2 regions of the Salinibacterium sp. AL4.1 genome follow, and region 1 is predicted to be linked to the other one. Evidence: predicted binding sites of a transcription regulator. Region 1 holds the regulator's gene; the other holds the start of a gene.
What was found. Region 1 encodes HspR, which represses chaperone genes until heat shock. Its sites were predicted from a motif close to AAGTTGAGTCNNNNNGACTCAACTT; they were not measured.
Positions count from the first base shown of each region.

Region 2: ACWTV3_RS03765 (Hsp20/alpha crystallin family protein) is a predicted target of HspR. The motif match lies at 2,575-2,599, and genes of this name have one in related genera.

Region 1 covers NZ_JBSOQK010000001.1:1,537,843-1,553,947, forward strand. The annotation lists gene ACWTV3_RS07465 (aspartate aminotransferase family protein) at 1-402, opposite strand, end outside; gene ACWTV3_RS07470 (ABC transporter substrate-binding protein) at 536-1,687, opposite strand; gene ACWTV3_RS07475 (ABC transporter permease) at 1,795-2,646, opposite strand; gene ACWTV3_RS07480 (ABC transporter ATP-binding protein) at 2,643-3,536, opposite strand; gene ACWTV3_RS07485 (ABC transporter permease) at 3,533-4,486, opposite strand; gene ACWTV3_RS07490 (TIGR03842 family LLM class F420-dependent oxidoreductase) at 4,491-5,507, opposite strand; gene hydA (dihydropyrimidinase) at 5,588-7,051, opposite strand; gene ACWTV3_RS07500 (nitrilase-related carbon-nitrogen hydrolase) at 7,125-7,970, opposite strand; gene ACWTV3_RS07505 (YqjF family protein) at 8,212-8,994, opposite strand; gene ACWTV3_RS07510 (heat shock protein transcriptional repressor HspR) at 9,044-9,478, opposite strand; gene ACWTV3_RS07515 (DnaJ C-terminal domain-containing protein) at 9,484-10,479, opposite strand; gene ACWTV3_RS07520 (nucleotide exchange factor GrpE) at 10,498-11,154, opposite strand; gene dnaK (molecular chaperone DnaK) at 11,155-13,023, opposite strand; gene ACWTV3_RS07530 (SdrD B-like domain-containing protein) at 13,283-16,105, opposite strand, start outside.
Region 2 covers NZ_JBSOQK010000001.1:750,880-766,984, reverse strand. The annotation lists gene ACWTV3_RS03780 (ATP-dependent DNA helicase RecG) at 1-393, shown strand, start outside; gene coaD (pantetheine-phosphate adenylyltransferase) at 481-969, shown strand; gene fgd (glucose-6-phosphate dehydrogenase (coenzyme-F420)) at 988-2,004, shown strand; gene ACWTV3_RS03765 (Hsp20/alpha crystallin family protein) at 2,117-2,557, opposite strand; gene ACWTV3_RS03760 (hypothetical protein) at 2,710-2,991, opposite strand; gene ACWTV3_RS03755 (alpha/beta fold hydrolase) at 3,385-4,137, opposite strand; gene ACWTV3_RS03750 (TIGR03557 family F420-dependent LLM class oxidoreductase) at 4,371-5,384, shown strand; gene cofE (coenzyme F420-0:L-glutamate ligase) at 5,424-6,212, shown strand; gene ACWTV3_RS03740 (PLD nuclease N-terminal domain-containing protein) at 6,251-6,610, shown strand; gene ACWTV3_RS03735 (AAA family ATPase) at 6,637-7,632, shown strand; gene ACWTV3_RS03730 (DUF58 domain-containing protein) at 7,642-9,012, shown strand; gene ACWTV3_RS03725 (transglutaminase TgpA family protein) at 8,999-11,227, shown strand; gene ACWTV3_RS03720 (ABC transporter ATP-binding protein) at 11,256-12,071, opposite strand; gene ACWTV3_RS03715 (putative F420-0 ABC transporter permease subunit) at 12,068-13,078, opposite strand; gene ACWTV3_RS03710 (putative F420-0 ABC transporter substrate-binding protein) at 13,071-14,102, opposite strand; gene ACWTV3_RS03705 (YceD family protein) at 14,367-14,954, shown strand; gene rpmF (50S ribosomal protein L32) at 14,957-15,160, shown strand; gene rnc (ribonuclease III) at 15,186-15,887, shown strand; gene mutM (bifunctional DNA-formamidopyrimidine glycosylase/DNA-(apurinic or apyrimidinic site) lyase) at 15,893-16,105, shown strand, end outside.

The DNA.
Region 1 (16,105 bases):
GTAGAGCCGCGCCATCCGCATCGCATTCTCGTTCGCGTCCGAGCCACCGTTGGTGAAGAACACGCGGTTGAAGCCCTCGGGCGCGATCGCTGCCAGACGCTTGGCTGCTTCACCACGGGTCACGTTGGCGGTGGGCGGTGAGATCGTCGCGAGCAGTTGAGACTGCACCCGGATTGCCTCAAGCAGAGCCGGATGCTGGTGCCCCAGATTCACATTGACGTGCTGGCTAGAAAAGTCGAGATATTCATTTCCGGCGTGATCCCACACGCGGGTGCCGAGCCCACTCTTAATGCTCACGGCCGCAGCATGGGCAGGAGTCTGCGCCGACCACGAATGAAAGATGTGGGCCTGATCGAGTTCGAGCGCGTACGCGTCGAGGTCTCGGGATTCGTGCTCGGTCATGGCGCTGGCCCTTCAGAGTGATTACGCGGTGCTGACATGAAACTGGTACTGCGAGTGAAGCTGTGCTGCAAGAAAACGAATGCCGCCCTCACGAGCGTAAGGGCGGCATCCGACTAGTGGTTATTCAGTGCGACTAGTTGCCGCCCTCGAGGAGGGTGACGTCGATCGGCGCAAAGCTGGAACCGGTGGTGTCAACACCATCGGCTTCGAGTTCTTCAAGTGCCTTCATGATCCAGTCGTTCGACCATGCCGTTGCCGGCGGGGCCGTGGTGATGGGGCTCGCGCCCGACTCGTTGACGGCGCTGATGGCACCCTCTACGGTGCGGTCCCACGCAGCTTCGTCGATGACGCCGATGCCGTTAGCAGCCGGCCAGATCAGCTTGTTGGTTTCGTTGACCATCCACAGTTCGTGGCTGGGGCCCCAACCGGAACCGGCAGCAACGGTGCCTTCGGCAGCAGACTCGGGGTTCTCAGCAGCGTAGATCCAGCCCTTAACAACGGCCTTGAGGAAAGCGACTGTGGTCTCCTGGTAGTCCTCGTCGCTGTCGAGACGCTCGGTGTCAGCCCAGATCGCATCCTGGAGCATGGCACCAACGGTGTCTTCGTAGCTGATGACGTTGAAGTCTTCAGGCTGGTACAGCTCTCCGGTGTCGGGGTCGGTCGACTCGAGCAGCTGGGCGTACTCGTTGTACGTCATGGCCTGAGCGGCGTCGATGTCACCCTGCAGGAAGGCGTTCATGTTGAAGTCCTGCGTGATGATCTGCACGGTGGAGGAGTCGAGTCCCTCAGCAGCCATTGCTGCGAAGATTTCCCACTCGTTTCCGAAGCCCCACGAACCAATCTTCTTGCCTTCGAAGTCGGCGACCGAATCAATACCCGAGTCGGCCCACGAGACCTGAAGCGTGCCCGACTTCTGGAAGATCTGGGCGATGTTGGTCAGGTTGGCGCCCTGTTCGATGGAGCCGAGCACCTTGGGAACCCAGGCTACGGCGTAGTCAACGTCGCCGTTGGCGAGAGCGTCTTGCGGAACGATGTCGCCGCCCGACGGGATGATTTCTACGTCAAGGCCCTCTTCTTCAAAGAAGCCTTGATCGGCGGCGGCGAAGTAGCCAGCGAACTGCCCCTGAGGCAGCCACTGGAGTTGGAGTTTGATTTCGGTGAGGCCGTCAGCAGACTCCGAAGAACCGCTGTCACCCCCATCGCCGGTGGAGCATGCTGCGAGGAGGACCGCTGCCGTTACGGCAAACGCTCCAGCCGCCAGTGAGCGGCGTTTGGTGAACTTCATGTCAGACCTTCCAGATTCACGGTGCAAGTGGATACTGCGGGGTACTGCGGTACTGCTGTACTGCGGGTGGAGCGGTTATCTCCCTTTCTTTTGTGGGCGGGGTGCTGTCATCGGGAGCCCCCGGTCGGAACGCGACGCAGCACCAGTCGTTCGAGGGCGAGCGTCGCGAGGTAGAAGAGCAGACCGAGAGCAATGGATGCCACGACATAAGCCCACGCGCGGCCATACGCGCTCGAGGCTGCCGAGGTTGCAATCAGGCTGCCGAGGCCTCCACGTGGTCCGCCGAAGTACTCGGCCACGAGGGCGGAGATCACGGCGAGCGAGGAGGCGATGCGGATGCCGGTCAAGATAAAGGGACGTGCCGTGGGCAGCGTGAGCTTCATCAGCATCTGCCCGGAATTCGTGGCGTAGGCCTTCATCAGATCGCGGTGCACGGGCTTCGTCTGGCGGAACCCCCGCAGAGTATTGATGAAGATCGGCACGAAGGAGGCGATAGCCGCGATCGCTTGACGGCCGAACTGGCTATCGGCACCGAACATGGAGTTGAGCACGGGAGCCAAGGCAACGATCGGGACGACCGCGAGGGCCGCCACGATCGGGGCACTCATCTGGTCAACGATGCGCGAGCGGGCCGCGAGCGCTGCCGCCACGATTCCGACGAGTGAGCCGACCAGCAGCCCGAGCAGGCTGTTGGTGCCGGTGAGGGCGGTGGCCGAAACGACGGAGGGCCAGAACTCGACGAGTTCCGTCACGATGGAGATCGGGCTGGGCAGGAGGTAGTCGGAGACGCCACCGACGGTCACGAGCAGCTGCCAGATGATGAGCACGATGAGCCCGAAGCTGATCGGGGCCACGATGCGCAGCGTCGCTTCCGTGCGGGGACTCCAGCCCTTCGAGCGGCGCGCTCCTACTCCGCGACCGACGATCGCGTTTGCCGAAGTACTGGTGCTCGCGCTCATCGCGTGTCCACTCCCCGCGCTGTTCCCGCACCGTCGCCGGCCGAGTGGTCGGCTCCACCGTGCAGAGCTTCCCGCACTTCGGTAACCATTTCGAAGAAGGAGGATGCTTCGCGCAGGTCGTCGTCGCGGTCTTCGCGGCCGTCGGCGGCATCCAATCGCATCTCGACGATCTGGCTGATGCGACCTGGCCGCGGCGACATGACGACGACACGGTCAGAGAGGAACACGGCCTCGGGAATCGAGTGCGTCACGAAGACGACGGCAGCGCCGGTATCGGCGGCAATGCGTACGAGGTCGGTCTGCATCTTCTCGCGGGTCATCTCGTCGAGCGCTCCGAAGGGCTCATCCATCAACAGCAGTCGCGGCTGTTCCGCCAGCGAACGCGCGATGGCAACGCGCTGTTGCATTCCACCCGAGAGCTGATCAGGAAAGCGGTCGGCAAACTCGGTGAGGCCCACCATGTCGAGAAGTTCCGCAACGCGAGTGCGACGGGCAGCGGATGCGACGCCGTGCAGTTCGAGCGGAAGCGCAACGTTCGCGGCCACCGAGCGCCACGGCAACAGCCCGGCCTGCTGGAACGCGATGCCGTAGTCCTGATCGAGACGAGCCTGGGTGGCGGTCTTGCCAAACACCGTCAACTCCCCCGAGGTCGGATCGTCGAGGTCGGCGATCAGGCGCATGAGTGTCGACTTGCCGCAGCCCGAGGGACCGATGAGCGAAACGAACTCGCCAGCCTGAACCGTGAGGTCGACATTCTCAAGCGCATGCACGATGCCGGTCGTGGTCTGAAACTGCTTGTTCACTCCGCGCACCCGCACGGCAGCGGCATCCGCTGTCATGGTCGCGCCGAGGTCGATGGCAGAAGTGGTGGTCGGGATCTGGTCGCTCATGCGGCCTCCTCGGTTCGTCTGTAGTCCTTGAGAATCGCTCCGAGCAGGGCGACCGAACCGGCCGCAACAAGCCCGAGAACGATCGCGCCGAAAATGGGAGCCCATGCTTTGGAGGGGTCACCCGATGCTTGACCGGCGAATTGAATAAGCAGGCGACCGATGCCGCCCTGAAGTCCCGTTGACACTTCGGCCACGACCGCGCCGATCACGGCGTTAGCCGCACCGAGGCGAAGGGCCGGAAGAAGATAGGGAACGGATGCCGGCAGCCGCAAACGCAGCAGAGTCGGCCAGTAGCCCGAAGCGTAGGTTTCGAAGAGCTCAACGTGGATGCGGTCAGGAGACTGCAGCCCCTTGAGCGCGCCGACGGTGATCGGGAAGAACGCGAGGTAGCTTGCGATGAGGGCGACCGACATCCAGTCTTGCCACTCGAACGAGCCGATTTCGACGCGCGAGCCCCAGCTCTTCACCACCGGGGCGAAGGCGATGAGGGGCACGGTCTGACTGATGACGATCCACGGCAGCAGCCCGAACTCGGCCAGACGCCAGCGCTGCATGAGCAGCGCGAAGGCGATGCCCACGATCACTCCGACCGCCCAGCCCGCTGCGGCGATCCCGAGCGTGGTGAGAGCAGCGAGAGCAACGACGGCCCAGAGCGGAAGCGCACCATCGGCGCGCGTGACCGGCTCGGCCAACCGCACCATCATGTCCCAGAGGTGCGGCATGGCCAGGTCGGTCGTGCGCGGAAGAACGCGGAGTTCGCCAATCAGCACGCCGTTATCGGGGCCGAGGAACTTGTAGCCCTCCCAGAGCAGCGCGATGAAGAGAACGCCAGCGATGCCCCAGCCGAAGCCGCCGAGCAGCCGAGCGCGCGCGGGGTTAGCCAGCGCACCCGGCGAACTCGCGGGGCGGACGGCAACCTCCCCACGCTTATCGTTTTGGGTTGCCGTCATCGGGTTAGGCCTTCGCCGTCACTGTTTCGGTGAGAGCCGGAATGACCGTCTCGCCGTAGACGCGCAGCGTTTCCTCTTTGTTGTCGTGCTGCAGGTAGCCAGCGAACTGGTGGACCCCCAGCTCGCGCAGCTTCTCGAGCTTCTCGATGTGCTGCTCGGCGGTGCCCATGAGGCAGAACCGGTCAACGATCTCGTCGGGCACGAAGTCGGCGTGGGTGTTACCCGCCTGACCGTGCTGGTTGTAGTCGTAACCTTCGCGCTTCTCGATGTAGTCGGTGAGAGCCTTGGGCACGTCACCGTCAGTGCCGTACTTCTTGACGATGTCGGCAACGTGGTTTCCCACCATGCCACCGAACCAGCGGCACTGGTCGCGCATGTGCTCCCAGTCATCACCGATGTACATCGGAGCGGCAACACAGAACTTGATCGACATGGGGTCGCGACCGACAGCCTCAGCGGCGTCGCGCACCTTCTTAATCATCCACGCTGCGATGTCCAAGTCAGCAAGCTGCAGAATAAAGCCATCTCCGACTTCACCGGTGAGCTTGAGGGCGAGGGGGCCATAGGCGGCAACCCACATTTCGAGCTCTGAGCCCTTGCTCCACGGCAGCTGCAACTGGGCGCCACCGTATTCGACCGAACGCGAGTTGGCGAGTTCACGGATGACGTGAATCGACTCGCGAAGATCTTTCAGTGTGGTGGGCTTGCCGTTGGTCACGCGCACAGCCGAGTCGCCGCGGCCAATGCCGCAGACGGTGCGGTTGCCGTACATCTCGTTGAGCGTGGCGTAGGTGGAGGCCGTGACGGTCCAGTCGCGGGTGGCCGGGTTCGTGACCATCGGGCCGACTTTGATTTTGCGGGTCTCGGCCAGAATCTGGCTGTAGATCACATAGGGCTCTTGCCACAGAATGTGTGAATCGAACGTCCAGACGTAGTCAAAGCCGTGCGCCTCTGCAAGCTTCGCTAGTTGAACGGTTCGTGCCGACGGCGGGTTGGTTTGAAGTACTGCTCCGAATTCCATGATGCTCCTGGTTCGTGATGGAAGGAAGGCCAAGGCAGCATCCGCTGGCCGGAGCCATGCGGATGCTGCCTGCGAGCCGTTTAGGTGAGGTATTGGGTGAGGCCACGCTTCATGAAGCGGCCGTCACCCTTCGAACCGAGGTACTGATCGTCGTGAACAATGACCTTGCCGCGGGAGAGAACGGTGTCGACATGGCCGTCGATTTCGAAGCCCTCCCAGGCAGCGTGGTCCATGTTCATGTGGTGCTTCTTACCCGTGGGCTTGCCGTTCTCATCGACCGGCATACCGATCGAGGTGTGACCGTTGGGGTCGTACACGACGATGTCGGCGTCGGCACCGGGCTGGATAACGCCCTTACGGCCATAGATTCCGAACATTCGAGCGGGGGTGGTGCTCGTCAGTTCAACCCAGCGCTCGAGAGTAATTTCTCCCGTGACAACGCCTTGGTACATGAGGTCCATACGGTGCTCGACCGTTCCCATGCCGTTGGGGATCTTGCGGAAGTCCGCGAGGCCCAACTCTTTTTGGTCTTTCATGCAGAACGGGCAGTGGTCGGTCGAGACCATCTGCACATCGTTCGTACGCAGCGACTGCCACATGGCATCCTGATGGCCCTCTTCGCGCGAACGCAACGGAGTCGAGCACACCCACTTGGCGCCTTCGAAGTGACCGTACTGCTCGCTCTGAGCACCCAGTTGTTCTTCGAGGCTCAAGTACAGGTACTGCGGGCACGTCTCAGCAAACACGTTCTGGCCACGGTCGCGAGCGCCGGCAATCTGTTCGACCGCCTGCTTCGCACTGACGTGAACGATGTAGAGCGGAGCACCGGTGAGCTTGGCGAGCATGATCGCACGATGCGTCGCCTCCTCTTCCATCTCCCAAGCGCGAGCGACACCGTGATAGAACGGGTCAGTCTTGCCCTGCTCCACGAGCTGCTCGGCGAGAACGTCGATAACCGGGCCGTTCTCGGCGTGCATCATCGTCATGAGGCCGGTGTCGCGGGACACCTGCATGGCCTTCAGAATCTGAGCGTCATCCGAGTAGAAAACGCCCGGGTACGCCATGAACATTTTGAAGCTCGTGATGCCCTCGTCGGGCAGCTTCGCCATGGCCTTCAGCGAATCGGGCGTAACGTCACCAACGATCTGGTGAAAGCCGTAGTCGATCGCACAGTTGCCGGATGCCTTGCCGTGCCAGGCTGCGAGAGAATCTTCGATGCGCTCGCCAAAGGTCTGCACCGCGAAGTCGATGATCGAGGTCGTGCCGCCCCACGCCGCAGCGCGAGTGCCCGTCTCAAAGGTGTCGATTGCCGCGGTGCCGCCGAAGGGCAGCTCCATGTGCGTGTGCGCGTCGATACCACCGGGAATGACGTACTTTCCCGTGGCATCAATGACGGTGTCGACGGATGCCGCAACATCCGTTCCAAACAGCGTGCTGCCGGGTGACAGCACAGCCTTGATTACTTCGCCGTCGATCAGTACGTCTGCTGGGGCGCGCCCCGTTGAGCTGACGACCGTACCGCCAGAAATGAGAGTGGTGGCCATGATTCGCTCCTCTGCGATGTCGAATGCCTGCTGTTCCCCGGGCGCCGAGGCAACCCGGGGCTGACGTTATCGCTTACTTAGGGATCGACAGGTAGGCGTCGGGGCGACGGTCGCGGTAGAACTGCCAGTCGTCGCGCATCTCCTGCACGAGGTCCATGTCGAGATCGCGAATCATGATCTCTTCGTCGGTGCCTGAGCCACGTTCGCCCACGAAGTTTCCGCGGGGGTCGATGACCTGGCTGGTGCCGTAGAAGTCAACGGCTTCGTCGCCGTACTCGTTGTCTTCGAGGCCAACGCGGTTGGGCTGAAGCACGAAGTAGCCGTTGGCGACTGCTGCTGCGGGACCCTCGACCTCCCAGAGACGGTTGGAGAGTCCGGGCTTCGTGGCGTTCGGGTTGAACACGATCTCGGCACCGTTGAGGCCGAGCTCACGCCATCCCTCGGGGAAGTGGCGGTCGTAACAAATGTGAACGCCGACCTTGCCGACGGCGGTGTTGAACATCGGGAAGCCGAGGTTGCCGGGCGTGAAGTAGAACTTCTCCCAGAACTTGTCGAGGTGAGGAATGTGGTGCTTGCGGTACGAACCGAGGTTGGTGCCGTCAGCGTCAACAACAACGGCGGTGTTGTAATACACGCCCGTCATCGCCTCTTCATAGATCGGCAGAATCATGACCATGTTGAGCTCTTTAGCCAGCGCCTGAAAGCGCGTAACGATCGGGCCATCAACAGGCTCGGCGTAGCGGTAGTACTTCTTGTCTTGAGTGATCCCGAAGTACGGGCCGTAGAAGAGCTCTTGGAAGCAGATGATTTGAGCGCCTTGCTCTTTGGCATCCCGGGCGAATTGCTCGTGCTTGTCGAGCATCGACTCCTTATCGCCTGTCCAAGTGGTCTGAGTGATTGCTGCGCGAACTGTCGTCATGGTGCCTCCTGCGTTATTCGGCGTCATTGCCTTCGGTGATAAACCGGGAATGTGACGCGCGAACGGGAACTATCCCCGTGCGTTCATTCTCCGGGTTCATCGTTTCAATCGTGTTGTGCCTATATGACGTTGTGGTTACTCATCATGGCCTCGACTGACGCGAGAGGCAATGCTCATTTGTGCTGGTGAGACCATATTGCCCAAAATTGTCTATGCAACTTAGGCATATTGCTCGCGGAAGCTACGAAGAGCGCGCAGACGTCCACACTGGTCGCGACTGAGGCGCACGAATCTGGAACGGTTGTTGGGGTGCAGCAAACACCGTCGTAACATCGCTGGCATAGAGAACTGAGTCGGGAGCGCGGTCGGCAAGACCCTCGAACCCGGCTGCAGCGAGTAAACCGTCGTCGAGGTAGACCACTTCGGCCGGCTGCAGCGGCCACGGCTCGTGCTGGTTGCGACAGTAGATCGTTCGTCCGCGGTGGGTTTCGTGAAACGCCCACCGCGCTGTCAAGAACGTTGCCTCGGGGTCAGTCGCGAGTGAAACGCTGGCCGCCGGGTCGTCGATCGGTCGCACAATGATGTGGGATGCCGCATCCGGCCGGCCATGCCGTTTCGTTTTGTAGGCAATCTGCCCGTCGCGCTGCCCGATCTTCATCGAGGCCCACTGGTACGGCAAACTAAAAGCGGCCCGCGCGGTGAGAACGGGAATCAGGTGCGAGGCCTCGAGCGAGAGAAAGACAACGCCGCGCCTGCCCTTCTCGTCGACCGAATAGAGTCGCACATTCACTTCGGGAAAATCGCCGAGCCACGGGATGCGGGGCCCGCCAAAGAACGAACTCTGTGACATCTGAAACGCGATGAGCCCCACCCAGGAGCTGCCGTTGAGGGTGTCGGGGCGACACCCTTCGGGCATGAACGGGGCAACAATGGCGGGGTCAACGCGCCAGTGCAAAAAGGAAACTTCGCTCCAGCGCTGACGCAAGATTGCGGGGCCACCGAGCGGTGGTGCTTCGCGAAACATTAGGGTGCCCGCCGCAAGGACGTGTGGCTGTTCGATGCCGCGCGCATCATCAGCGGGGAAGCTGGTTGTCGCGGCGTACGAAGGGGCGCCAGAGTACGACTTGGTCGGTGCGTTCGGCTCGCGTTCCGGCGCGCAATGAGATCACTTCGCCGGCCTGACCCGCCGCGAACACGCGTCGGCCCGGCTTGGAGAGCATCTCATCGGCCAGCGCCGTTTCGAGTTCGCGAACGCGAGAGGTGAGTTCAGTGACCTGGTTTTCGAGGTCAAGAATTCTCTTGATGCCTTCGAGGTTGAGACCCTCGGCGCTGAGCGCCGCGATCTCGCGCAATTGCATCACGTCGCGCATAGAGTAGCGCCGCGACCGACCGCTGGTTCTCGTGGGAGACACGAGACCCAGACGGTCGTATTGTCGCAACGTCTGCGGATGCATTCCCGCTAGCTCCGCCGCAACGGCGATAGCAAACGCGGGGGTTAGCTCATCCATGGCTATTAGCTCCTGGCTCGGGCAATCAGGTCGTCCCGCGGATTCTCTGCGGGCATCGCTTCTGCAAAGGCCTCGAGGTGCGCCAACGCAGCTTCCGGGATGCGGTTAGGCACCGCCACTTGCACTTCGGCAAGCAGGTCTCCGGTTGCTTTTGCTGTCGCGACGCCGCGACCCTTTACTCGCAATACTCGCCCGCTCGGGGTTCCCGGTGCAACCTTCAGTTTCACCGGAGCACCGCCGAGAGTGGGAACCTCGATCGTGGCGCCGAGCACTGCCTCCGCGAACGTGACGGGAACAACAACACGAATGTTGCTGCCTTCCCGCTCGAACACAGGATGCTTGCGCACCGTCACCGTCAACACGAGGTCGCCAGCCGGGCCACCATTCGGGCTCGGCTCGCCTTTGCCCTTCAGGCGGATCTTCTGACCGTCGCTGACTCCCGCAGGAACCTTGACGTTCATCGGACGGCCGCCAGCAGGCTGGAGCTTGATCGTTTCGCCGTTAATCGCCGTAGCGAAGTCGAGCGTGGTGTTCGCAGCTAGGTCGCGACCCTTAGCGGGGCCGCCCCGAAAACCGGGGCCACCACCGGGGCCCGCCTGACCGCCGAACATGCCACCGAGGAGGTCCTCGAAGCTTGCGCTCGACTGCCCTCCGCCGTAGCTCTGGCCACCATAACTCTGGCCACCGCCACCGAACATGCCACCAAAGACATCCTCGAAGCCGCCAGCCTGACCGCCCTGGCCACCCGCTTGGAAGCGAGCGCCCGAGCCCATGGCACGAACCTGATCGTATTCTTTGCGCGTCTCCGGATCAGAAAGCACGGAGTGCGCTTCGCTGATCTCTTTGAAGCGTGCTTCAGCTTTCGGATCTCCCGGGTTGGAATCCGGGTGGAATTGACGCGCGAGTTTGCGATAGGTCTTCTTCAAGTCGGCCTCGGAGATGTCTTTCGACACTCCAAGCACCTTATAAAAGTCCTTATCGAACCAATCCTGGCTAGCCACTACACGCCACCCCCGGCCCTAGTCAGCGGGGCCAGAGACAGCAACCTTCGCGGCACGCACTACGCGCTCACCAAGAATGTAGCCCGGCTCGATGACGTCAGCGATCGTGTTCTCCGTTGCTTCGGGGTCGTTCAGGTGAACAACGGCCTCGTGGAAGGCGGGGTCAAAGGCTTCGCCCTTTTCACCGATCTTGCGCAGGCCAAACCGCTCAAAGCTCGCGTTGATCTTCTGGGCAACGAGCGCGATGGGGGTTCCCTCCCTGATGTCGCCGTGCTTGTCCGCACGATCGAGGTCATCGAGCGCCGGCAACATCGAACGAACGACGTCAGCGATCACGGCTTCACGGTTAGCAACGCGGTCACGTTCTACGCGAGTACGGAAGTTAACCAGCTCGGCCTGCGCACGCAACATCTGCTCACGCATCTCGGCGACGAGGTCCCGGCTAGCTTCTTCGAGAAGACGCTGGTCTTCTTCGCTCAGCTCGTCGGGAGCCTTCTCGGCGTCCGAAGCAGCATCCGCAGCATCTTCTGCAGCGGGCTGCCCCTCGGCTGCCGCAGATTCCTCTGCGGCAGCCGAGTCAGACGCACTGACGTCGCCGGTTTCCGGATCACTCTGACTTTCGTCGTTGATCACCGGCTCCTGGTTTTCGTCGTGGTCGTGGTTGTTGTCAGACATTTACTTCTTGTCCGAGTCAGCTTCGTCTTCGTCAACAACTTCGGCGTCAACGATGTCTTCGTCTGAGCTCTCACTAGCGGGTGCGTCGTCGCCCTCTGCAGCGGCCTCAGGGTTTTCTTCCTGGTGCTTGTAGATTGCTTCGCCGAGCTTCTGCTGGCTTTCGGTGAGCTTGTCGAAGGCCGTCTTTACTTCGGCCTCGTCGTCGCCGGCAAGCGCCGTGTTGAGCGCGTCAACGTCGGCCTGAACCTCGGTCTTCACGTCTTCTGGCAGCTTCTCAGCGTTGTCGGTGATGAGCTTTCCGGTCGAGTACGCGAGCTGCTCTGCGTTGTTGCGAACCTCGGCTGCCTCGCGGCGAGCCTTGTCTTCTGCAGCGTGCTCTTCGCCCTCACGAACCATGCGCTCAATGTCGTCCTTCGAGAGGCTTGAGCCACCCGTGATCGTCATCGACTGCTCCTTGCCGGTGCCCTTGTCCTTGGCGGACACGTGCACGATGCCGTTGGCGTCGATGTCGAAGGTGACCTCAACCTGCGGGATGCCACGAGGCGCCGGTGCGATACCGGTGAGCTCGAACGTTCCGAGGTTCTTGTTGTCGCGAGTGAACTCACGCTCACCCTGAAAGACCTGAATCGAGACGGAAGGCTGGTTGTCATCCGCCGTGGTGAAGGTCTCGCTGCGCTTGGTCGGGATAGCCGTGTTGCGGTCGATGAGCTTGGTCATCATTCCGCCCTTGGTCTCGATACCGAGGCTCAACGGGGTGACGTCGATGAGCAGAACGTCCTTGCGCTCACCCTTCAAGACACCAGCCTGTAGTGCAGCACCAACAGCTACGACCTCGTCGGGGTTGACGCCCTTGTTGGGCTCCTTGCCACCCGTGAGCTTCTTGACGAGCTCAACAACGGCGGGCATACGAGTCGATCCACCCACGAGAACAACGTGCGATACGTCGGCAAGCTTGACGCCTGCCTCCTTGATGACGTCGTTGAAGGGCTTCTGAACACGGTCGAGAAGGTCGGCGGTCAGCTCTTCGAACTTGGCTCGTGAGAGCGTCTCGTCGAGGTTGGCTGGACCGTTCTCGGTGAGCGAGAGGTACGGAAGCTGGATGCTTGCCGACATCTGCGAGGAGAGTTCCTTCTTCGCCTGCTCAGCGGCTTCCTTGAGGCGCTGCTTAGCGATCTTGTCGCCAGAAACGTCAACACCGGTCGAGTCCTTGAAGCGCTGGATCAGGTAGTCAACGACGCGGGCATCCCAGTCGTCTCCACCGAGGCGGTTGTCACCCGAGGTGGACTTGACCTGAATGGTCGAGAAGTCGTCGTCCTTGCCCACTTCGAGCAGCGAAACGTCGAACGTTCCACCACCGAGGTCGAAGACCAGGATGAGCTCGTCTTCCTTGCCCTTGTCGAGGCCGTACGCGAGTGCAGCAGCGGTGGGCTCGTTGATGATGCGCAGAACGTTGAGGCCCGCGATCTCACCAGCTTCCTTCGTTGCCTGACGCTCAGCGTCGTTGAAGTAAGCGGGAACGGTGATTACTGCGTCGGTGACGTCTTCACCCAGGTACTGCTCGGCGTCGCGCTTGAGCTTGGCAAGCGTACGAGCGGAGATTTCCTGCGGGGTGTACTTCTTGTCGTCGATTGCGACGGTCCAGCCTGTACCAATGTGGCGCTTGACGGAAGCAATGGTGCGGTCGACGTTAGTGACAGCCTGACGCTTGGCGGTTTCACCAACGAGGACTTCGCCATCCTTAGTGAATGCGACGACGGAAGGCGTAGTGCGCATTCCTTCGGCGTTTGCGATGACGGTGGGTTCTCCACCTTCGAGAACGGAAACTACGGAGTTCGTGGTTCCGAGGTCAATACCTACTGCTCGAGCCATGTGCTCTTACTCCTTTAAGCGTTTGGGTTTGCGAACTTGAGTCGCGCTGTATCAAGTTTGCTCCTGCTTGAGTCGAGAGTCAAGCTGCCTAGCTGAAAGTTGAGTGGGAGTGACTCAAGGTTTCGCCGAGTGCCCTGCATTTCCGTGAGTTCGGGTGCGGCGGGGGCACTGTGCGAACACCTCGATAAACGAAGTAAGGCGCGACGAGCGTGCCGGGCCCGACGCCCGGCACGCTCGTCGCGCCTTTCGCTAGCTGCGGCTACTCAGTGATAGCCAAGACGCGCTTACCTCCGCCACGCACCCGACGTGCAGGCAGGAGGAGCAGCAATCCGCTCAGCAAGAGCAGCCCAGCAAGCAGGCCTCCCAGCGCGATGTTCGAACCCGTGAAGGCGAGCATCAACGTCGTGAGTCCCTGGATGACCGAGCGCTCGCCAAAGGCGGGCAGCTCGACCGTTGAAGCAGTACCCGTTGACGGGCGGTATTCGGCATCGACCGACGCGAGGTCGACCGTTGCGGTGTACGTTCCGGCAGGAAGGTTCGTGAGTTCCCACGCACCATTCGCGTCGGTCGTGACGCGCACGGTGACGGGGCCCTTCGGGCCGTCCCACACCACATCCAACTCAGCGTTGGGGATGCCGCGGTCGCCACTGTCGCGAACGCCGTTACCGTTCGGGTCGTCGAACACAATGCCGTTGAGCGTTGCGCTACCGATCACGATGAAGTCGACATCGAGGAGCGTCTCACCCGAGACAAGCGTTGCCGTCGTCTCGGAGAACACGTCGCCGTCAAGGTCAGAGCTTGGCACGTAACCCTCGGTCAACGTTGTGGGGTCATACGAGACCTTCACTTCGCCAGCCGGCAGTCCCTCTACGAGGTAGTTACCGTTCTCATCCGTCGTGGTGGTGACGATGATGTCGTCTTCGTTGCCGAAGATTCCATCGAAGCCGGGGCTTGTCACCGTCATAACGATTCCGGGAAGACCGGGCTCGTTGGTGTCCTGAACGCCATCATTGTTGACGTCGAGCCACAGCAGGTCGCCCACTCCCGCGTCACCGCGGTAGCCGAAGTCCTGATCGAGGTTCTCTTCAGCACCAGCGAGCGTTAGCTCGGACTGGTCATCAGCTCCCCCGTCGGGGTCAACCGTAGAGGTCAGCCCTGCAGGCAGTCCCGACAGTTCAACAGTGAAGAGCCCTGATGGCAGGTCCTCGAAGAGGTAGTTGCCCGAGGCATCGGTCTTCGTTGTCGACTCAACGTCATCCTCATTGCCCAGGATGCCATCGAGGCCGGCCCAGGTGAGCGTGACGTCTACCTCGGCGATGCCAGGCTCAGTCGCGTCAACAATGCCGTCACCGTTCTGGTCGAGCCAGACGGTGTCGCCAATCTTGCCCGTGCCGACGTAACCGAAGTCGATGTTGTCGAGGTCGGTCGCTGCGGGCAGCGCAATGGCGGTCGTGGAGTTGGGGCCAACACCGGATGCCGCCGTCCCGGCCGTCGGCTGGTTGGGTCCGGCATCCGCATCGAACGTCGGCGTCAGGCCAGCAGGCAGGGTCGTCGTGTCAACCGTGGCGGTGTAGTTGCCCTCGGGCAGACCATCGAAGAGGTACTCACCGTTGGAGTCGGTGGTTTCAACGAACGTGACGTCATCGCCGCCACCCGCTACGCCATCCGGACCGAACCACACGAGAGTGACCTCGGCGCCGGGCAAGCCAGGCTCGCCAGCATCCTTGACGCCATCCTTATTGAGGTCGAGCCACACAGTGTCAGAGATGCTGGAGTTTCCGGCGTAGCCGAAGTCCTGCATGAGGTCAGAGCCGACCAGTGTGACCGCAGACTCTTCGTCGGGCGACGTCGTTCCGCTGTCGTTGTCGAAGGTCGGGCTGAAGCCAGCCGGGACACCACTGACAACCTCGACGATGTAGTTGCCATCGGGGATCTCGGTGATAGTCCAGTCGCCGTTGCTGTCCGTCGTGGCCTCGAACTCGAGGTCGCCAGCCGCGCCGGTGCCACCAAGAACACCATCGGTGCCGAGGTAGGTGACGAGAATCTTTACGCCAGCCAACCCGGGCTCGTTGCTGTCTTGCACGCCATCCTTGTTGCGGTCCCACCAGACGCGGTCTCCGATAACGGAGGTCACGTCGTAGCCGAAGTCAACGTCGGTGACTGCCTGACCAACGGTGAGCGATACGGGAGCTTCGGAGTCGTTGTCGCCGTCGCGGTCGTAGCTGTTCGTTGCGCCAGCGGGCAGGCCGCCGGTCACTGCTACCGAGAAGTTGCCCGGGAGCAGGTTCGGGAAGCTGTAGAGCCCGTCGCCGTCGGTGGTTGTGGTGAAGACTCCGTCGTCACCACCGCCCAGCACGCCGTCTTCGCCGAACCACGTCAGCTCAACCTCTGCGCCGAAGATTCCGGGCTCGTCGGCGTCTTGAACGCCATCGCCATTGCGGTCGATCCACACGTAGTCACCGATGGATGCGGTGCCCGCGTAGCCGAAGTCTTGGTCGTCACGGTTCTGGCCGGCCGTCAATGACGTCGTCGAGGTCGCGCTCGTACCGCCGTTGGGGTCGGAAACAACCGAGTACCCCGCAGGCAGGTCACTGACCGTCACCGTGTAGGGGCCCGCAGGCAGGTTCTCTACAAGGTACTTGCCGTCGGCATCCGTCGACGCCGTGTAGGTGATGTTGTCAGCGGTCGTGGCGAGGTCGCCATCGAGGCCGCCGAACACAACCGTGACCGTCGCGCCGGGCAGGCCGGGCTCGTTGGAGTCCTGAATGCCGTCCTTGTTCTGGTCGAACCAGATGAAGTCGCCAATCGAGCCGGATCCCGTGTAACCGAAGTCGACGTCACGCTTCTTGTCGTTCTCGGCGAGGGTTCCCTGCCACACGCCGTTGGGCGTTGCGGTGGTGCCGTCGAGGTCGTAGCTCGGAGTCATTCCAGCGGGAAGCGTGGACGCATCCACGGTTACGCGGTATGACCCACCGGGCAGCTGGGTGACAAGGTATTCGCCGTTGCTGTCGGTCGTGCGAGTGAAGGTCTCGTCGTCGGTGTTGCCGAAGATGCCGTCAATTCCCGCGTAGACAACCGTGAC
Region 2 (16,105 bases), 790 kb from region 1:
CGCTTCGGAGTTTCCCAATTGCACCAGCTGCGCGGCCGTGTCGGCCGTGGTGGCGTCCCCGGCCTGTGCCTGTTTGTGACAGCAGCCGAGGGGGAGTCATTGGCTCGCGAACGCGTTGAGGCTGTGGCATCCACTCTCGATGGCTTCGAACTCGCGAATAAAGACTTGGAACTGCGTCGCGAAGGCGATGTGCTCGGCGGAGTGCAGTCGGGCGGGCGTTCGAGCCTCAAGCTGCTGCGCGTGGCCAACGACGGGCAACTCATCACGGAAGCACGCGAGGCAGCACAAACGGTGCAGGCCGCCGATCCGACCCTTGCGGAGCATCCGGCGCTCGCCGAGGCCTTGCAGCGTCGTCTCGACGAGAGCGCCGAAGCCTTCCTCGGTAAGAACTAGCCCAACGAAAACTAACGTCAGCAAAACAAGTTCTCCGCACAGCGAACTCCCACGATGTTGCAAGCCCTCAGCGGCTATCGTTGAAGCATGAGTCGGATCGCTGTCGTTCCCGGGTCCTTTGACCCTGTCACCCTGGGCCACCTGGACGTGATTGAGCGGGCAGCAAAAACCTTTGACGAAGTGCACGTTCTTGTCGTGCACAACCCCGGTAAGACGGCACTTTTGCCGATTGCCCAGCGCGTCTCGCTGCTTGAGCAAGCGATAGCGGATGCTCGGTTCGCCGGCAACATCCGCGTCACCAGCTGGAGTATGGGCTTACTCGTCGACTACTGCACCGAGGTCGGTGCGAGCGTCATCGTGAAGGGCATCCGTTCTCAAGTGGATGTTGCGTACGAAACGCCCATGGCGATCGTGAACCGCGATCTCGCGGCCGTCGAAACCATCTTTATGCTGCCGAATCCCGCGCATGCGCACGTCTCCAGCTCGCTCGTGCGCCAGGTGGCGGCGCTCGGCGGAGATGTTGCGCCGTATGTACCTCGGGTGGTTTCTGAGTTTTTGCAAGCGCCGCGCGACTAACACCGGCACAATGGGTCTATGACTCTCACTCTCGGATACAAAGCGTCAGCCGAACAATTCGCCCCGCGTGAACTCGTAGAGATTGCGGTGGCCGCCGAAGCTCACGGTATGGAGAGTGTTGCGGTCAGCGACCACTTTCAGCCGTGGCGTCACGAGGGCGGTCACGCCCCGTTCTCGCTGAGCTGGATGGCAGCGGTCGGTGAGCGCACGAGCACGATCCGTATCGGCACGAGCGTGATGACCCCGACCTTCCGTTACAACCCCGCCGTGCTCGCTCAGGCCTTCGCCACGATGGGTTGCCTGTACCCGGGGCGCATCATGCTCGGCGTCGGAACAGGCGAGGCCCTCAACGAAGTAGCGACCGGATTCCGCGGTGCCGGAGAGCAAGACTGGCCCGAGTTCAAAGAGCGCTTCGCTCGCTTGCGCGAATCGGTTCGCCTCATGCGCGAGCTCTGGACTTCAGACCGGGTGTCGTTCGAGGGGGAGTATTACTCCACTCACGGTGCGAGCATCTATGACCGCCCCGACCAGCCCATCCCGATCTATATTGCCGCCGGAGGACCCATGGTGGCGCGCTATGCCGGCCGCGCGGGTGACGGCTTCATCTGTACCTCGGGCAAGGGTATGGAACTCTACAACGACGCGCTCATCCCGGGCGTCAAGGAGGGTGCGGCCAAGGTGGACCGCAAATTCGAAGACATTGACCGGATGATCGAAATCAAGCTCTCTTACGACACCGATGCCGACGTTGCTCTCGAGAACACGCGTTTCTGGGCGCCACTTGCTCTCTCGAAGGAGCAGAAGCACGACATCACTGACCCCATCGAGATGGAACGCGCCGCCGATGCTCTGCCGATCGAGCAGATCGCGTCGCGCTGGATTGTGGGCAACGATCCCGACAAGATCGTTGACGAGATTCGCCCGTACGTGGATGCCGGCCTCAATCACCTCGTGTTCCACGCGCCCGGTGGCGACCAGCGTCGCTTCCTTGAACTCTTCGAGCGCGACATCGCTCCGCGATTGCGGGCGCTGTAGAGCGCTAGAGCGCGAGACGCGCACACGGTTTAACGAACGATGGGCGGATGCGTGAAGCATCCGCCCATCGCTGCTGTGTCGGCAATCAACGCCGCCGACTACTGCTTGCTGGCTAGCTCGTAACAGCGACCTTCTCAGTCGATCGAGCCTGGTTCACGGAGTTGGTGCTGACCTCAATTTTGCGAGGTTTTGCCTTCTCCGATACCGGGATGATGACGCTCAGCACGCCGTTGTCGTAACTGGCACTGATGTTGTCGCGGTCAATGCCCGCACCGATGCTGAACTGGCGAAGGTAGGAACCGTAGCGGCGCTCCTGCGAGAGCCATTTGGCTCCTTCGCGCTCGCCAGCGGTGCGCTCGGCTCGAATCGTGAGGAGCTGACCGTCAACGTCAACGTCAACGGAGCCGGGATCGACGCCCGGAAGGTCGGCGGTGAGAACGTACTCGTCAGCCTGGCGGTAGAGATCCACGGGCATGGGCTGGGTGCCGACGCGGGACTGGGCAGCTGTGGAGAGCCTGTCGAGTTCGGCAAAAGGATCAAATGACAGTGTCATGGGAAACCCCTTTCTCAAAGTTGAGTCACTGTGACTCAACAATCAAAAATTAGCACTCTCGCCCCGAGAGTGCCAAGTCATTGTGCTCAAAGTTCGCTGACAACGAAACGACCGTCGCCGGAGGGCTCCGGCGACGGTCGCGTGCGTGGTTCTCAGCGGATGATGAACCGCGGGTAATTCTGCTCGGCACGAGCCCTGGCCTGAGCCAGTCGCTCGCGACGAAGCTGATGTTCGGCCCGCAGCTGGGCCGAGGCGAGCAGTCGAGCTCGGTGCGGCCGGCGGCTCCACGTGATGAGAGCGATGCCGAGGTGCAGAGCAAGACGGTCGATGACTCCGACGCGACGCGGTGAGGCGTGGCGCGGTTGTTCAGCGACGGGGCTGGGGTTGGGCGGATGGTCACGGCGGTCTTTAGGGACCGCCAGAGTTGCGTTCATGAGATGTCTTTCGTGAGCTGTATTCGTGAGAAAACTGGATGCGGAAGGCGCGCAAAATTGCGCTGTTTCAGGTGGTGACCCAACGGCTTCCCACAGTGATCGCGAGTCGCTGAAGAAGGGACAATCATCGAGAGGCGAACGCACCCGCGAAGGGGATGCAGACTCGTCAGTCGTCGCAGTCTCGCGATGATCGAGTTGGGCCGTGTGCTCCGTGAGCGCCGCCACCGTCAGAACCGGTGAGCGAAAAACGCTAACCGATTAGGCGGTGAGGCGCCAGACGGAGCCGGCGGTCGTGGGGTTCTTCGTAAAAGTGAAAATAAACACGCGAGGCTCCTTTCAATAGTTGGCGTTTGCTCAGTGTAGGGCGGGCAGTCGCTGACGACAAGACCTAATTTAGGTGCGATGCAAAGCCGTGATGATGGCGTCCGAGAGCTCAGCGGGTTTCGTGAACTGCGGCCAGTGCCCGGTCGGTAGGTCCACGAGTTCGAGGTCGGTGAGCTGAACGAGTTCGGTCGCGAAGGGTGTTCCCTCGCTCATCCACTCTCGCATCTGGTCGGCGGGAAACTCACAACAGATCACGGTGGCGGGCACGCTGAAGCGCGCCGGGGTGGAGAGCGTTTGCGGGGTGGTTGCGATCAGCGCTGGCTGGGGGATCGCGATTTCTTGAAACCAGGTGCGCAGTTCGTCGGTGAGGTCAACGAGATCTTCATCATCGAAAACGCTCCAGTCGGGCAGGGGAATCTCGCCCTCCACGGTGGGTAACTCGGTGTTGATCGGCATGCCGTTGGGCAGCGGCACGGTGTCGACGTGCACGATTCTGGCCAAGCACGTGGGCCGGGCATCCGCTACCGCGTGGGCAATGGGGCCACCGCCGCTGTGGGCAACGAGGGCAATGCGGGGCGTCGGTCGTTCGTCTTCGTCACCGTTCTCGCTGCCATCAGCCTCCACGTGGGTGAGGGCGTCAACGACCGCGACCACGGCCGCGATGTGGTCAGCCAGGGTTACCGTCGCGCGGTTGGTGTCGCGGCGTCGCAAGCCAGGGAGGGTGAGCGGGTGCACGGTGTGTCCAGCATTGCGAAGTGCGCGGGTTACAGGAGCCCAGGAGTCTCCATCGAGCCAGAATCCGGGGATGAGAATGACGTGCATCGGCGGGCTAGCGGTGCTGATCGATCAGGATCGGGACTCGCGCTCGACTGCATCTCTGGGGGAAAGCGAGAGGCACCGCACGGTATTTCACGGTGACACTGACTGAAAACGCGCCGAGCTTCATGCTGACTCCTCATTGAGTAGACCGCCATTATCCGCCCGTCGGCGTGCCAACTCAACGGTTGCGCGAATGGTGGGCCCACTTGGGGCACCATTACCGCCACAATAGACGGATGCCCGTGACTGTTGCTGCCCCCCATATCGGCTATGCCGCCATGCTCGAACGGTTTCATCCGCGCGAGGTGATGGGCTTTGCGCAGCATGCAGAAACGCGGGGCTTTCGCGGGGTCATGGCCGCGGATCACTATCAGCCGTGGGTGCCGCAGCAGGGGCAAGCATCGTTCGTGTGGAACGTGCTGAGTGGTCTCGGCGAAACCACGACGGGAGATCTCGGTACGGGCGTCACAGCGCCGACGTTCCGGTGGCATCCTGCGATGGTCGCCCAGGCCTCCGCCACCCTTGCCGCGATGAACCCGGGCCGTCACTGGTTGGGGCTTGGCAGTGGCGAAGCGATCAATGAACACATCGTCGGTCAGTACTGGCCCGAAGCCCCAGAACGCATCAACCGGATGTTCGAAGCCGTCGAGATCATCAAAAAGCTCTTCGCCTCGGGGCTCGCGAACAAAGACGTTCGCCACGAAGGCCAGTTCTACCGCCTCGAGTCGACGCGACTCTGGACAATGCCCGAGGTCGCCCCCGAGATCTTGGTCGCGACGGCCGGCCCGGTCGCCGCAAAGCGCGCCGGCAAGACCGTCGACGGCCTCATCACCGAAGCGGCACCGCTTGAGAAGATCGACATGTTGCTGGGGCGCTTCGCCGAAGGTGCCCGTGAGGCGGGGCGCAGTCGAGAAAGCCAGAGCCGCGTGCTGCGGCTGCACTTGAGCTGGGCCGAAACCGACGAACAGGCCATGCGCAACGCGCTCACCGAATGGCCGAACGGTGGACTGCGGTTCGCTAAGAACGACATCCGCTCGCCCTTCGAGCTCGAACAGCTTGCCCGCATGGTGCGACCAGAAGACTTCGAGGGGCGGATGCCCGTCAGCGCCGATCCCGACGTGCACCGCGCCTACATCCAGAGCTACCTCGACGCCGGGTTCGATCGCATCTACCTGCACAACGTAGGTCGCAATCAGCGGGAATTCTTGGATGTCTTCGGCCGCGACGTGCTTCCCGCACTGCGCAAGTAGAAGCGCGCACGAATAATGCCCCACACTAGAAGCGTGAGAATGAGCGCATGGGCCGTGCCCGGCATCCCCGAAATTGTGTCCGGAGACGATCTCGTCGAGGTGATTGCGGACGCCCTCGTGGCAGAGTCTGGCGATGTTAATGCGGGCGGACTGCTCGATGGTGACATCCTCACCGTGACCTCCAAGATTGTGAGCAAGGCGGAGGGTCGCTCGGTCGAAGCGGCAGATCGCGAACAAGCGATCACCGACGAAACCGTGCGCATCGTCGCATCGCGCGAGCACCCCAATGGTGTTACGCGTATCGTCGAGAACCGACTCGGTCTCGTGATGGCGGCCGCCGGTGTTGATTCCAGCAACACTCCCGACGGCATTGTTCTGCTCTTGCCGCTCGATCCCGACGCGACCGCGCGCACGCTGTGTGCTGGCCTGCGGCAGCGGTTCGGCGTGACCATTGGCCTCGTGATTACCGACACCGTGGGGCGCCCGTGGCGCAAGGGGCAGGCCGACATCGCCATCGGTGCCGCCGGCATTCACGTGCTTGACGACCTGCGGGGAACCGCGGATGCGTCGGGCCGCCCGCTCGCGGTGAGCGTCACGGCGCTCGCCGACGAGGTTGCCTCCGCGACTGATTTGGTCAAGGGCAAGGCCGGGGGATTACCCGTGGCGGTGCTGCGCGGGCTCGGCAGCCATGTCGCCGATCTCGATGCTCCCGGCGCCCGCTCCCTCGTGCGCAGCGGCCCCGAAGACATGTTCAGTCTGGGCACAAAAGAGGCGTGGATGGCAGGCTTCGATGAGGCTCATGACGAGAGCGCCCTCAAAGAGGAATAATGCTCGACTGTGGCTGATTTTGCGCTTACGATATTCGAATGGGGCTCCTCGTTTCGTTCGCGTATTTCGCGCTACTGATCTCTGTTCTGATCGACGTCATCCTGATCGATGAATCTCGCATCAAGAATCTCGGCAAGATCACGTGGTTGTTTATCGTGATCATCATGCCGTTCCTCGGCAGCATTTTGTGGTTCGCGGTTGGTCGCGAATACAACTCGGCTGCACCGACCTTCTCATCGTTTGGCGCACCCGAGCGCCGTGCAGACCTCGCGACGAACACCATGAGCTCGACAGAAGCCGAGATCGCCAAGCTCGACGCCGAGATCGAATATTTTGAGCGCCAACAGAAGATTCGGGCTCTCGAAGAACGCCTCCGCGACCGCAAACAATTGCCGTAGTGCAAGACGGGTGTAAGACTCACTCCATGGATGTCCCTAGCTCCGGGTCTCTGCCCGATGACGTGTTCCACGAGCGCTGTGATGCGATTATTCGCAGTGTTTCGACAGTGATCGACGGCAAAACCGAGGCAGTGCGACTGGCGCTCACGGTGCTGCTCGCCGAGGGACATTTGCTCATCGAAGACGTCCCGGGCGTCGGCAAGACGATGCTCGCGCGTGCACTGGCCCGCACGGTCGACAGCACGGTCTCTCGCGTGCAATTCACTCCAGACTTGCTGCCCGCCGACATCACCGGTGTTTCGGTCTACAACCAGAACACCCGCGAGTTCGAGTTCAAGAAGGGCCCCGTTTTCGCGAACATCCTCATCGGCGATGAGATCAACCGCGCGAGCCCCAAGACCCAATCCGCATTGCTCGAGTGCATGGCTGAATCCAGCGTGACGGTCGACGGTGCCACCTACACCTTGGAATCACCGTTCATCGTGGTTGCGACGCAGAACCCCATCGAGATGGAGGGCACCTACCCGCTGCCCGAAGCGCAGCGCGACCGCTTCATGGCACGCATTTCCATGGGCTATCCGGATGCCGCCGCCGAGCTCGAGATGCTGCGTTCGCGTGAGCTGTCGAGTCCGCTCGATGCGCTCACTCCGGTCGTCTCCGTTGAGCAGTTGCGCGAGCTCATCGCGACGGTGCGGCGCGTCTATGTGAGCACGGCGGTTGAGGAGTACGCGGTGGCGATTGCGCAGGCGACGCGACGTGACCCCGAAGTGCGGTTGGGGGCGAGTCCGCGAGCCACGCTGCACCTGGTCCGGGCCGCGAAGGCACGCGCCGCGATCGATGGCCGAGACTTCGTGTTGCCCGATGACATCGACGCGCTCGCGGTGACGGTGCTGGCACACCGGATGATTCCGGCGCGGCATTCGGCTCAGGCATCCACTGTTCTCACGGGGCATTCGATCGCTGATGTGATCGAACGCATCGTCGCGGAAACACCGGTTCCGGTCACCGCTGCGGCGTCCTAGTCGGCCCTGATGCCTCGCCTTCGCCCGTTCCGAGCTCTCTCCGTTGCGCTGCGCGTGGTGCGGCTCACCAACCGCGGCAGTGCGTTCGTGGTGCTCGGCGGGCTAGGGCTTGTAGCGGGCTATGCGGCCGGTATGCCGATTCTGTTATATGCCGGATGCTTCGCCCTGGCCTTGCCTCTGATGGCGGGGCTGCTCGTGCGTTCTCGAGAATCCTCTCTGGCCGTCGCGCGTCAATTTGCGTTCCCTGTCGTGGAGGCCGGCAGCACTAGCCAGGTCACGCTGCGGGTCGATAATCATGCGCGTACGGGCCTTCGCGGGGTGCACTGGGCTGATGGTTTGCCGTGGCAGCCGTGGGCGACTGCAAGTGGCTGGTTGCCGCCGCTCTCAGCTCGCGTGGGTGGGCTCAACCAGCGCAGTGCCGCACAACTCACGTACTCTCTTACCCCGCGCGATCGTGGCATCTTTGAGATCGGCCCGCTCTTGCTGCAGAGCATTGACCCGCTGGCGTTGGCTAATGGAACCTGGAGTGTCGGCGGGGTGACTGAACTGACCGTCACGCCGCGAGTCGTCGCTCTGGCCCAGTCGGCATTGCTCGCTCAGTCGGGCGATGGTGAAGCTCGGGTGCTTCAGCGTCGGTCGGCTGGTGACGACGACGACGCGATGACGCGGGAGTACCGCCGCGGCGATGCGATGCGCCGGGTGCACTGGCGAGCATCCGCCCGCCACGGCAGCCTGATGGTGCGCCAAGAGGAGCAGCACAGTTACCCCGAAGCCCGCATCATCGTGGATACCCGTGTGGCGGGATATCCGGATGCCGGCCGCAACGAATCCGCGCGCCTCTCGAGCGGAGCGATCACCGCAGCCGCCCACAGCCCGCGTTTCGAGTGGATCGTCAGTATGCTCGCCTCTGCCGCCGTTCAACTCAAGCGCGAAGGCTTTCTCGTCGAGGTCATCGAAACGGGTCCCTCACAGCTGGCGGAGGCGTCGATCGTGCACCGGCGGGCTGCTGAAGAACAAGAGTTCTTGACCCGCCTTGCTACGTTCGGGCCGGTCGAAAGTGCGCCGGGCTGGTGGGGTGAGCCGGTGCCGAGCACGAGTGCGGGAGGCCCAGTGCTGGCGCTGGTCGCGCATCCCGAGCCTGAAACGGTGGCGTACTTGCGACGTCAGGCACTTGCGGGCGTTCTTGCTGTGGCGTTTGTGGTGGAATCGTCGTCGAGCTTCGGAGATTTCACGCGCACGGGTGACCCTGCGCGGCAGCCTGTCGTGGAGGAATTGCGCGATGCCGGGTGGAAGGTCATTGCGGTGCAGTCGTTCGATGATGTTGCCGAGGCGTGGGCACTGTTCGTTGCGGAGTCGAGGGCACACCGTGACAACAACTGAGGAGAGCCGCGCTCGTAGTTTGCGCGCTCACGAACGGCGCGTGCGCATCTGGTCGCTGAGCGCCACTCTCGTTCTGGCGCTCGGCGTTGCGGCGAGCAGTTTGGGCGAAGTGCTTACCGAGGGAGCGTGGTGGTTCCCCTACATCGGCGTCGTAGTCGTGGTGCTTGCCGTCGCCGCCGTGGCTCATGCCCTCATTGTTCGCGCCTGGATCGGATCGCTCGTGGGGGCCGCGGCTGGCTTGGCGACCCTGACCCTGTTCTTTGCGCCCGCTACCGCAATCGTGGGCATCATCCCCACCTTCGACACGTTCGATCGCTTTGGCGCGCTGATTGCGCAAGGTCGGTCTTCGATGGAGAACCAGCGATTCCCCGCGGATGCCGACACCGGCATCGTCTTCCTGATCTGCCTCGGTGCGGTGGGGCTCGCCGTCGCGATGGATGCCATTGCCTTCGTGCTGCGGAGACCAGCGCTGACGGCGCTTCCCCTGCTCATCATGCTCGCAGTTCCCGCTTTTGTGCGCAGCGAGCTGCACGATGCATTCGGCTTCGCGGTGACGGCTCTCGCCTACGCCGGCATCCTGCTCGTCGCGGGGGAGCGAACGACGGTGCGTGCCGCGTGGCCAGTGGTGGCAAGCGCGCTCGTGCTGGCGTTGATTGTTCCCGTGCTCTTGCCGAGCGTTGAACCGGGAGAGTCATCGTCGAGTGCCACGGGCCTTATCTCTACCGGTGTCAACCCGATCCTCAACCTGAGTAACGATCTGAGGCGTGACTCGGCGCTGCTCGCGCTGACCTACTCCTCTGACGAGGGTGACGAGTACCTCAGAGTGGCTGCGCTCGATGAGTTCAGTGACGAAACGTGGAGCCCCTCCGAACGTGAGATCGACGACGCAAACACCGTTGACGAGTTCGCTCCCGCCCAGGGGCTCTCTGATGAGGTTCCTCGAACCGAAAACGTCATGCAGATTCAGATCCAGCGCTTGCGGGGAAAGCTGCTGCCGGTGCCATACGCCGCCACGAGCATTACGGATGCCGGGCGCGGGTGGGTGTGGGAGCCCGAGGGCCTCACGGTGGCCAGTTCGTTCGCGAACTCCAAAGACGCCAACTACGAAGTGTCGTACATCACGCCAGCGCCGACGATCGAGCAGTTGGAATCAGCGCCGACCGAATTGCCGGCGGGATTCGACAAGTATTTGGCGCTGCCGGAGTCGTTGCCCGCAGTGGTGGCCGAAACCGCGCAACAAGTGGCGGGGGCTGAAGCGACGCGCTTCGACCAAGCCTTGGCGCTGCAGACGTTCTTTCGCAACGGAGATTTTGTTTACTCCGAGGAGGCACCCGTCACCGACGATTACGACGGTTCGGGTGCCGAAGTGCTCGGTGAATTCCTCTCGGCCCAGAGCGGCTACTGCGTGCACTTCGCTTCGGCGATGGCGGCCATGGCTCGCAGCCTCGATATCCCTGCCCGCGTGGTGGTCGGCTTCACTCCGGGTCAGCGTCAGGTGAACTCAGAGACGGATGAGGTGCTCTACGCCGTCACGACCGACAACCTGCATTCGTGGCCGGAGCTCTATTTCCCGACCGTCGGTTGGGTGCGTTTCGAGCCGACAACCTCCGTCGGCAGCACGCCGAGCTTCGCGCAAAGCGTGAACGATGATCCGAGTACTCCGGATGTCGATGAGTCGAAGCCTGAACCCACCGCCACTCCCACCGCGAGCGCAACTCCGGGAGCTCTACCCGACGTGCCGCGTGATGACATCCCCGATAACTCGACCCCGGGCGAGACTCGGATCTCACCGTGGTGGTTGACGCTGTTGGCCATTCCGTTCCTGCTGGCGATTCCCGCTCTCGTGCGCGCCGTTCGTCGTGGTCTGCGACTGCGGGCAGTGGGTCGGGGAAACATGGCTCTGGCGTGGCGAGAGATTTGCGACAGTGCCGCCGATCTCGGGGTAGCCGTCTCCCGCAATGCCACTCCGCGCCAGCAATACGAGCAGCTCGCGGCTCAGCTCGGCCTCGTCACCTCGGGCGCCGAGTCGTCGAGCTCGGCGCCTCCTGCTCTGGCCGCCGTGCTGGCCGCCGTGGAGGCATCCGCATTCAGCCCGCACCCGCACCCCGTGCGCCGAGACGCCGTGACCAGCGTGCTGGCTTCGCTGCGGTCATCAGTCGGCTGGAAGGCCCGGATCGCGGCGACTCTCGCACCCCGCACGGTATTCGACCGCTAGCGAGCTCGAGCGCCACACCGGCGAATAGCTACGCCGGGCTGAAGCCGATCACAGGCTTGCCCGTAACAGGATTGCGCAGGATGGATGCCGTAACGCCATACACATCGGCGATCAGCTGTTCGGTCAGCACCGTCTCGGTCGCGCCCGCCGCCACTACGCGACCGTGGGACAGCACGATGATGTGGTCGCAGTAACTCGCCGCGAGAGAGAGATCGTGGAGGGCAGCCAGCACGGTCACACCGGTGCTGCGCAGGCTCGACAGTAGTTCGAGCACCGCCAGCTGGGCGGCGATGTCGAGGTGATTGGTGGGTTCGTCGAGGGTGAGCAGCTGCGGCTGCTGGGCGAGTGCCCGGGCCAGCATCACGCGCTGCTTCTCGCCGCCGGAGAGGCTCTGAAACTCGCGCTCGCGGAACGCGGTCATTTCTACGGTCTCGAGGCTCGCGGCAATGATGGCGGCAGATTCGGGGGAGTCGGCCTCCCACAGTGACTGGTGCGGCAGGCGGCCGAGTGAGACCACCATTCCCACCGTGAGGGAGGTGTCGGTGGTGGCGTCTTGTTCCACGAACGCGGCGAGGCGGGCGCGTTGGCGGCGCGGCATCCCAAGCAGATCGTGGCTGCCGAACGTCACGCTGCCCGCAGCGGGAGTCTGTACGGCGGTGAGGGCACGCAGCAATGTCGATTTGCCGGCACCGTTTGGCCCGACGAGCGCGCTGAGGGAGCCGCGCGCGACCGTACAGTCGACGTCGTCGATGAGCAGGGTGCCGTCGGTAGTGACGCGGATGCGTTCGGCGACAAGGCCGCTGTCGTCGCCGAGGCTGGCGGCGCCCAGACTGTCGTCGCTCATGTGGAGCTCTTTCGCCGGGTGAGGAGGAACGCAAAGATGGGGGCGCCGATCATCGCAGTGACGATGCCCACGGGAATCTCGCGAGGATCAAAGAGGGTGCGGGCAAGAGTGTCTGCCCAGACGAGAAAGACAGCGCCGAGGAGGGCGCTGAGGGGGAGTAGCGCGCGATGGCCTGGCCCCACGAGCAGCCGCACAGCATGCGGCAGTATCAATCCCACAAAGCCGATCGAGCCGCTCACCGACACCATGGCACCCGTGACGAGAGCGGATGCCGCCAGCAGCCCCCAGCGGGTGGCGCTGACGTTGACGCCGAGCGACGCTGCCTGCACGTCGCCAAAGGCAAAGGAGTCGAGCAAGCGTCCCGTGAGCATCACAGGGATGCCGATCACGATGATGGCGGCCATCGTGATGCCGACGGCGGGCCAGCGTGCTCCGCTGAGCGAACCCAGCAGCCACGAGAGCACTTCGCGATACGAGTCGCCGGTGACGCTCCAGAAGATGACAAAGCTCGTGATGGCCGAGGCGAGTGCCGAGACGGCGATACCCGCCAAGACTGTGCGCGAGGGCGTGATCGTGCCAAGCGACCCCGCGAGCAGCAACGTCAGGGTGAGAGCGAGCAACGCTCCTACAAAGGCGGCGAGCGGCAGCAGTACCGCCGCGCCCAAGAGCAACACCGAGACCGCGCCGAGTGCAGCGCCCGACGACAGCCCCAAGAGGTACGGGTCGGCGAGCGGATTGCGCGTAATCGCCTGCATCACGGCACCACTCAACGCGAGCCCTGCGCCCACCGCAGCAGCAGTCAGCACTCGTGGCAGCCGCAACTGCCACACAATGCCATCCCGAAGCTCGCTCAGCGGGCTCACCCCGATACCGAGGTGACTGGCAATCGACCGCCACACTTCATCGAAGCGGATGTCGGCAGGGCCGATCGTCACCGCCACCGTGATCGACACCAGTAGTGCGATCGCGAGGGCGGTACCGAAAGCGAGCGGAGAAACTTTAGCCATCGAGCTCCGCAATCTGGGCCGACAAGCTTGCGGCAGCTTCAACGCTGCGCACGCCAGCCTCGCTCGCGGCGAACGGCACCACGAGGTAACGGCCAGCTTTCACAGCACTGAGGTTAGCGGTTGCGGGATTGGTCTCGAGAATGTCGATTTTGCCTTCGGCTGTGTTCCAGGCGGCATCCACGAGCACAATGAAGTCGGGGTCGGCGTCAACGACGGCTTCCCAGTTGAAGGGAGCCCAAGTGGAGTCGATGTCGGCTGCGATGTTGGTCAGCCCGACGGTATCGAGCAACAGTTGCGGTGCTCCGATGCCGGCGCCCACATACGGGGTGTCGGACCCTGAAGAGAACCACAGCGCGGTGCGGGAGTCGCCATTCGCATCGACGTCAGCGAGCTGAGTGGCCTGTTCGGCGAGAAGGGTGCTGGCATCCACTCGGAAGATCGACGCCACCGTTTCGATGTCGCTAAAGACATCGTCGAAGCTCAGCTGAGCGGGCTGCTCTGCACTCTGGCAGGCCGAGGGCGCTACGAAGGTATTGATGCCCAGAGCAGTAAGGTCGGCACGCTCGCCAGATCCATCAGCACTGAAGTTGGATTCCCAGCCGGCGAAAATGAGATCGGGCTCAAGGTCAAGCACTGCTTCTTCGCTGGGCACTTTCTCAGCGATCGAGGTCAGATCAGCGGCCTCGGATGCCCACTGCTCGGGCACCGGGCCGTCTTGAAAGGCGGTTCCAATGATGCGGTCGCCCAGACCGAGCGCCAGCAACATCTCGGTGGTCGATGACTTGATGGTGATGACGCGCTCGGGGGCTGCATCGAAACTCACGTCAAAGCCGCAGTTGCTGAGGTCAACGCTCTGCGCGGCGGCGTCGGGGGAAGCGGTGGTCTCCGGCGTCGCGGTGGCGCAGCCGCTCAGGGCGAGAGCCGACACTGCGAGAAGAGCAGCACTGCGAACAACGGTGCCACGGGTGCTGCTGCGGTGAATGTTGGAGCGAGCAGCGAAAAAGGAACGGGTAAGAGCAGACATGGGGCCTTTCGAGAAACGGCGAAGGGGGCGCGAGAGTGCGCCACGAAAACGAAAAAGTGTTTCAAGAAGACCGGAAGCCCAATCCTGGGCAAACCAACCACGCCATACCAAGCGCACGGGTCTGTCGCACCAGTCTAGAGAGGCGCGGATGCTCGTGCCTACACCGACCCGCGCACCGGTGAACGCTCATCCGTGGGTCACAAGACTGAGCGATCACTGACCGGGGGCGACAGCAAGCCCTTCTCCGGGGTAGAATTATCGATCGTGTCTAGAATCAGTGAGAACCCGTACGCCGTGATGGTGCGCGACCTCATCCACCGTCCCGGTGAGATGAGAGAGCACTCCGTCTCTGTCGTCGTACCCGAGTCCTTTGGCAACGCCGTTATCGCGGTGCCGGCGGGATCTCAACTGACGATTAACGGCCGTTTCGAATCGCTTCATGACGGAGTCCTGGTCGACGCTGTCGTCTCGGGGCAAGCTCAAGCAGAGTGCGTTCGTTGCCTCATTGACGTCACGATGACGGTTCGGGTCGAGTTTCAGGAACTTTTCGCGTATTCTGAGGACGAAGCTTTTGACTACACGGTTATTGACGAGCATGTCGATTTAGAACCTGTAGTGCGGGATTCGGTAGTGTTGTCACTTCCGTTCCAACCGGTCTGTCAAAAAGATTGTCTTGGCCTGTGCCCTGAGTGTGGGGTTCGGTTGCTCGATAATCCAGGACACGAACACGAAGCACCCATCGATGCTCGCTGGGCAGCGTTGGCCGGCCTCCAAGATTTCACGCAAGACTCGCACGATCACGACTTGAACGACACGAACGATTTCCCTGAGACCCAAGAAGAAAAGAGTTAGTCATGGCAGTACCGAAGCGCAAAATGTCGCGGGCCAGCACCCGCATGCGCCGCGCCCAGTGGAAGGCAACCCCTACCGCTCTCGTTAAGACCATCGAAAACGGCAAGACTGTTTACAGCCTCCCGCACCGCGCCAAGGTAGTCGAAGACTCCGCTGGCACCCCCCTGTACATGGAGTACAAGGGCCGCAAGGTCGCTGACGTTTAACTAGTTTCCACACTCTCGAGTCGAAATGGCGATGACGGGCTCCAGCTCACTTGCTGAGCTCTCCGCTGTGCTCGGGGTCAGTATTGATCCCGAGTTGCTCACGCTTGCGTTGACTCACCGCTCTTTCGCGTACGAAAACGGCGGCATCGCGCATAACGAGCGACTCGAATTTCTTGGTGACTCAATTCTTGGCCAGGCAGTAACGGTCAAGCTGTATCGCGATAACCCGGAGCTTGACGAGGGAGACCTTGCCAAGCGCCGGGCTAGTCTCGTTTCTTCTGTAGCTCTTGCCGAAATTGCGCGCCTGATTGGTCTTGGCGCGTACATTCGCCTCGGTAAGGGTGAAGAGCAAACGGGCGGCCGTGAAAAGCCGTCCATTCTGGCAGACACCGTTGAGGCGATCATCGGTGCTGCCTATCTCGACCTCGGCGGGGACGAAGCCACAGCTCTCGTCCTCCGCCTCGTCGCCCCTCTGCTGGCAGATCCTGCACGGTTCGGCGCGGCGATGGACCCCAAGACGAGCCTTCAAGAGCTCGCCGCTCAGATCGGGCGTGGGGCTCCCGACTATCGCATCGAAGATAGCGGCCCCGATCACTCCAAGCGTTTTCACGCGAGCGTCTGTCTCGACGACGAAGTAGTTGCGACAGGTATCGGCTCCAGCAAGAAGCAGGCCGAAATGGCCGCAGCGCTCGAAGCCTGGACCATCCTTCAAGCCGCAGTGAAGTAACCGGCGTGCCCGAACTTCCCGAAGTCGAAGTGGTTCGCGCCGGGCTCGAACCGGCAGTCACCGGCGCGACTGCGGCATCCGTCACCGTCTTCGACGAGCGCTCTCTGCGTCGCCATGATGGGCCGAGCGAAGACTTTATCGACCGTCTGACCGGACGCACGTTCCTCACCCCTCAACGCCGCGGCAAGTTCATGTGGCTTCCGCTCGCTGATAGTGCC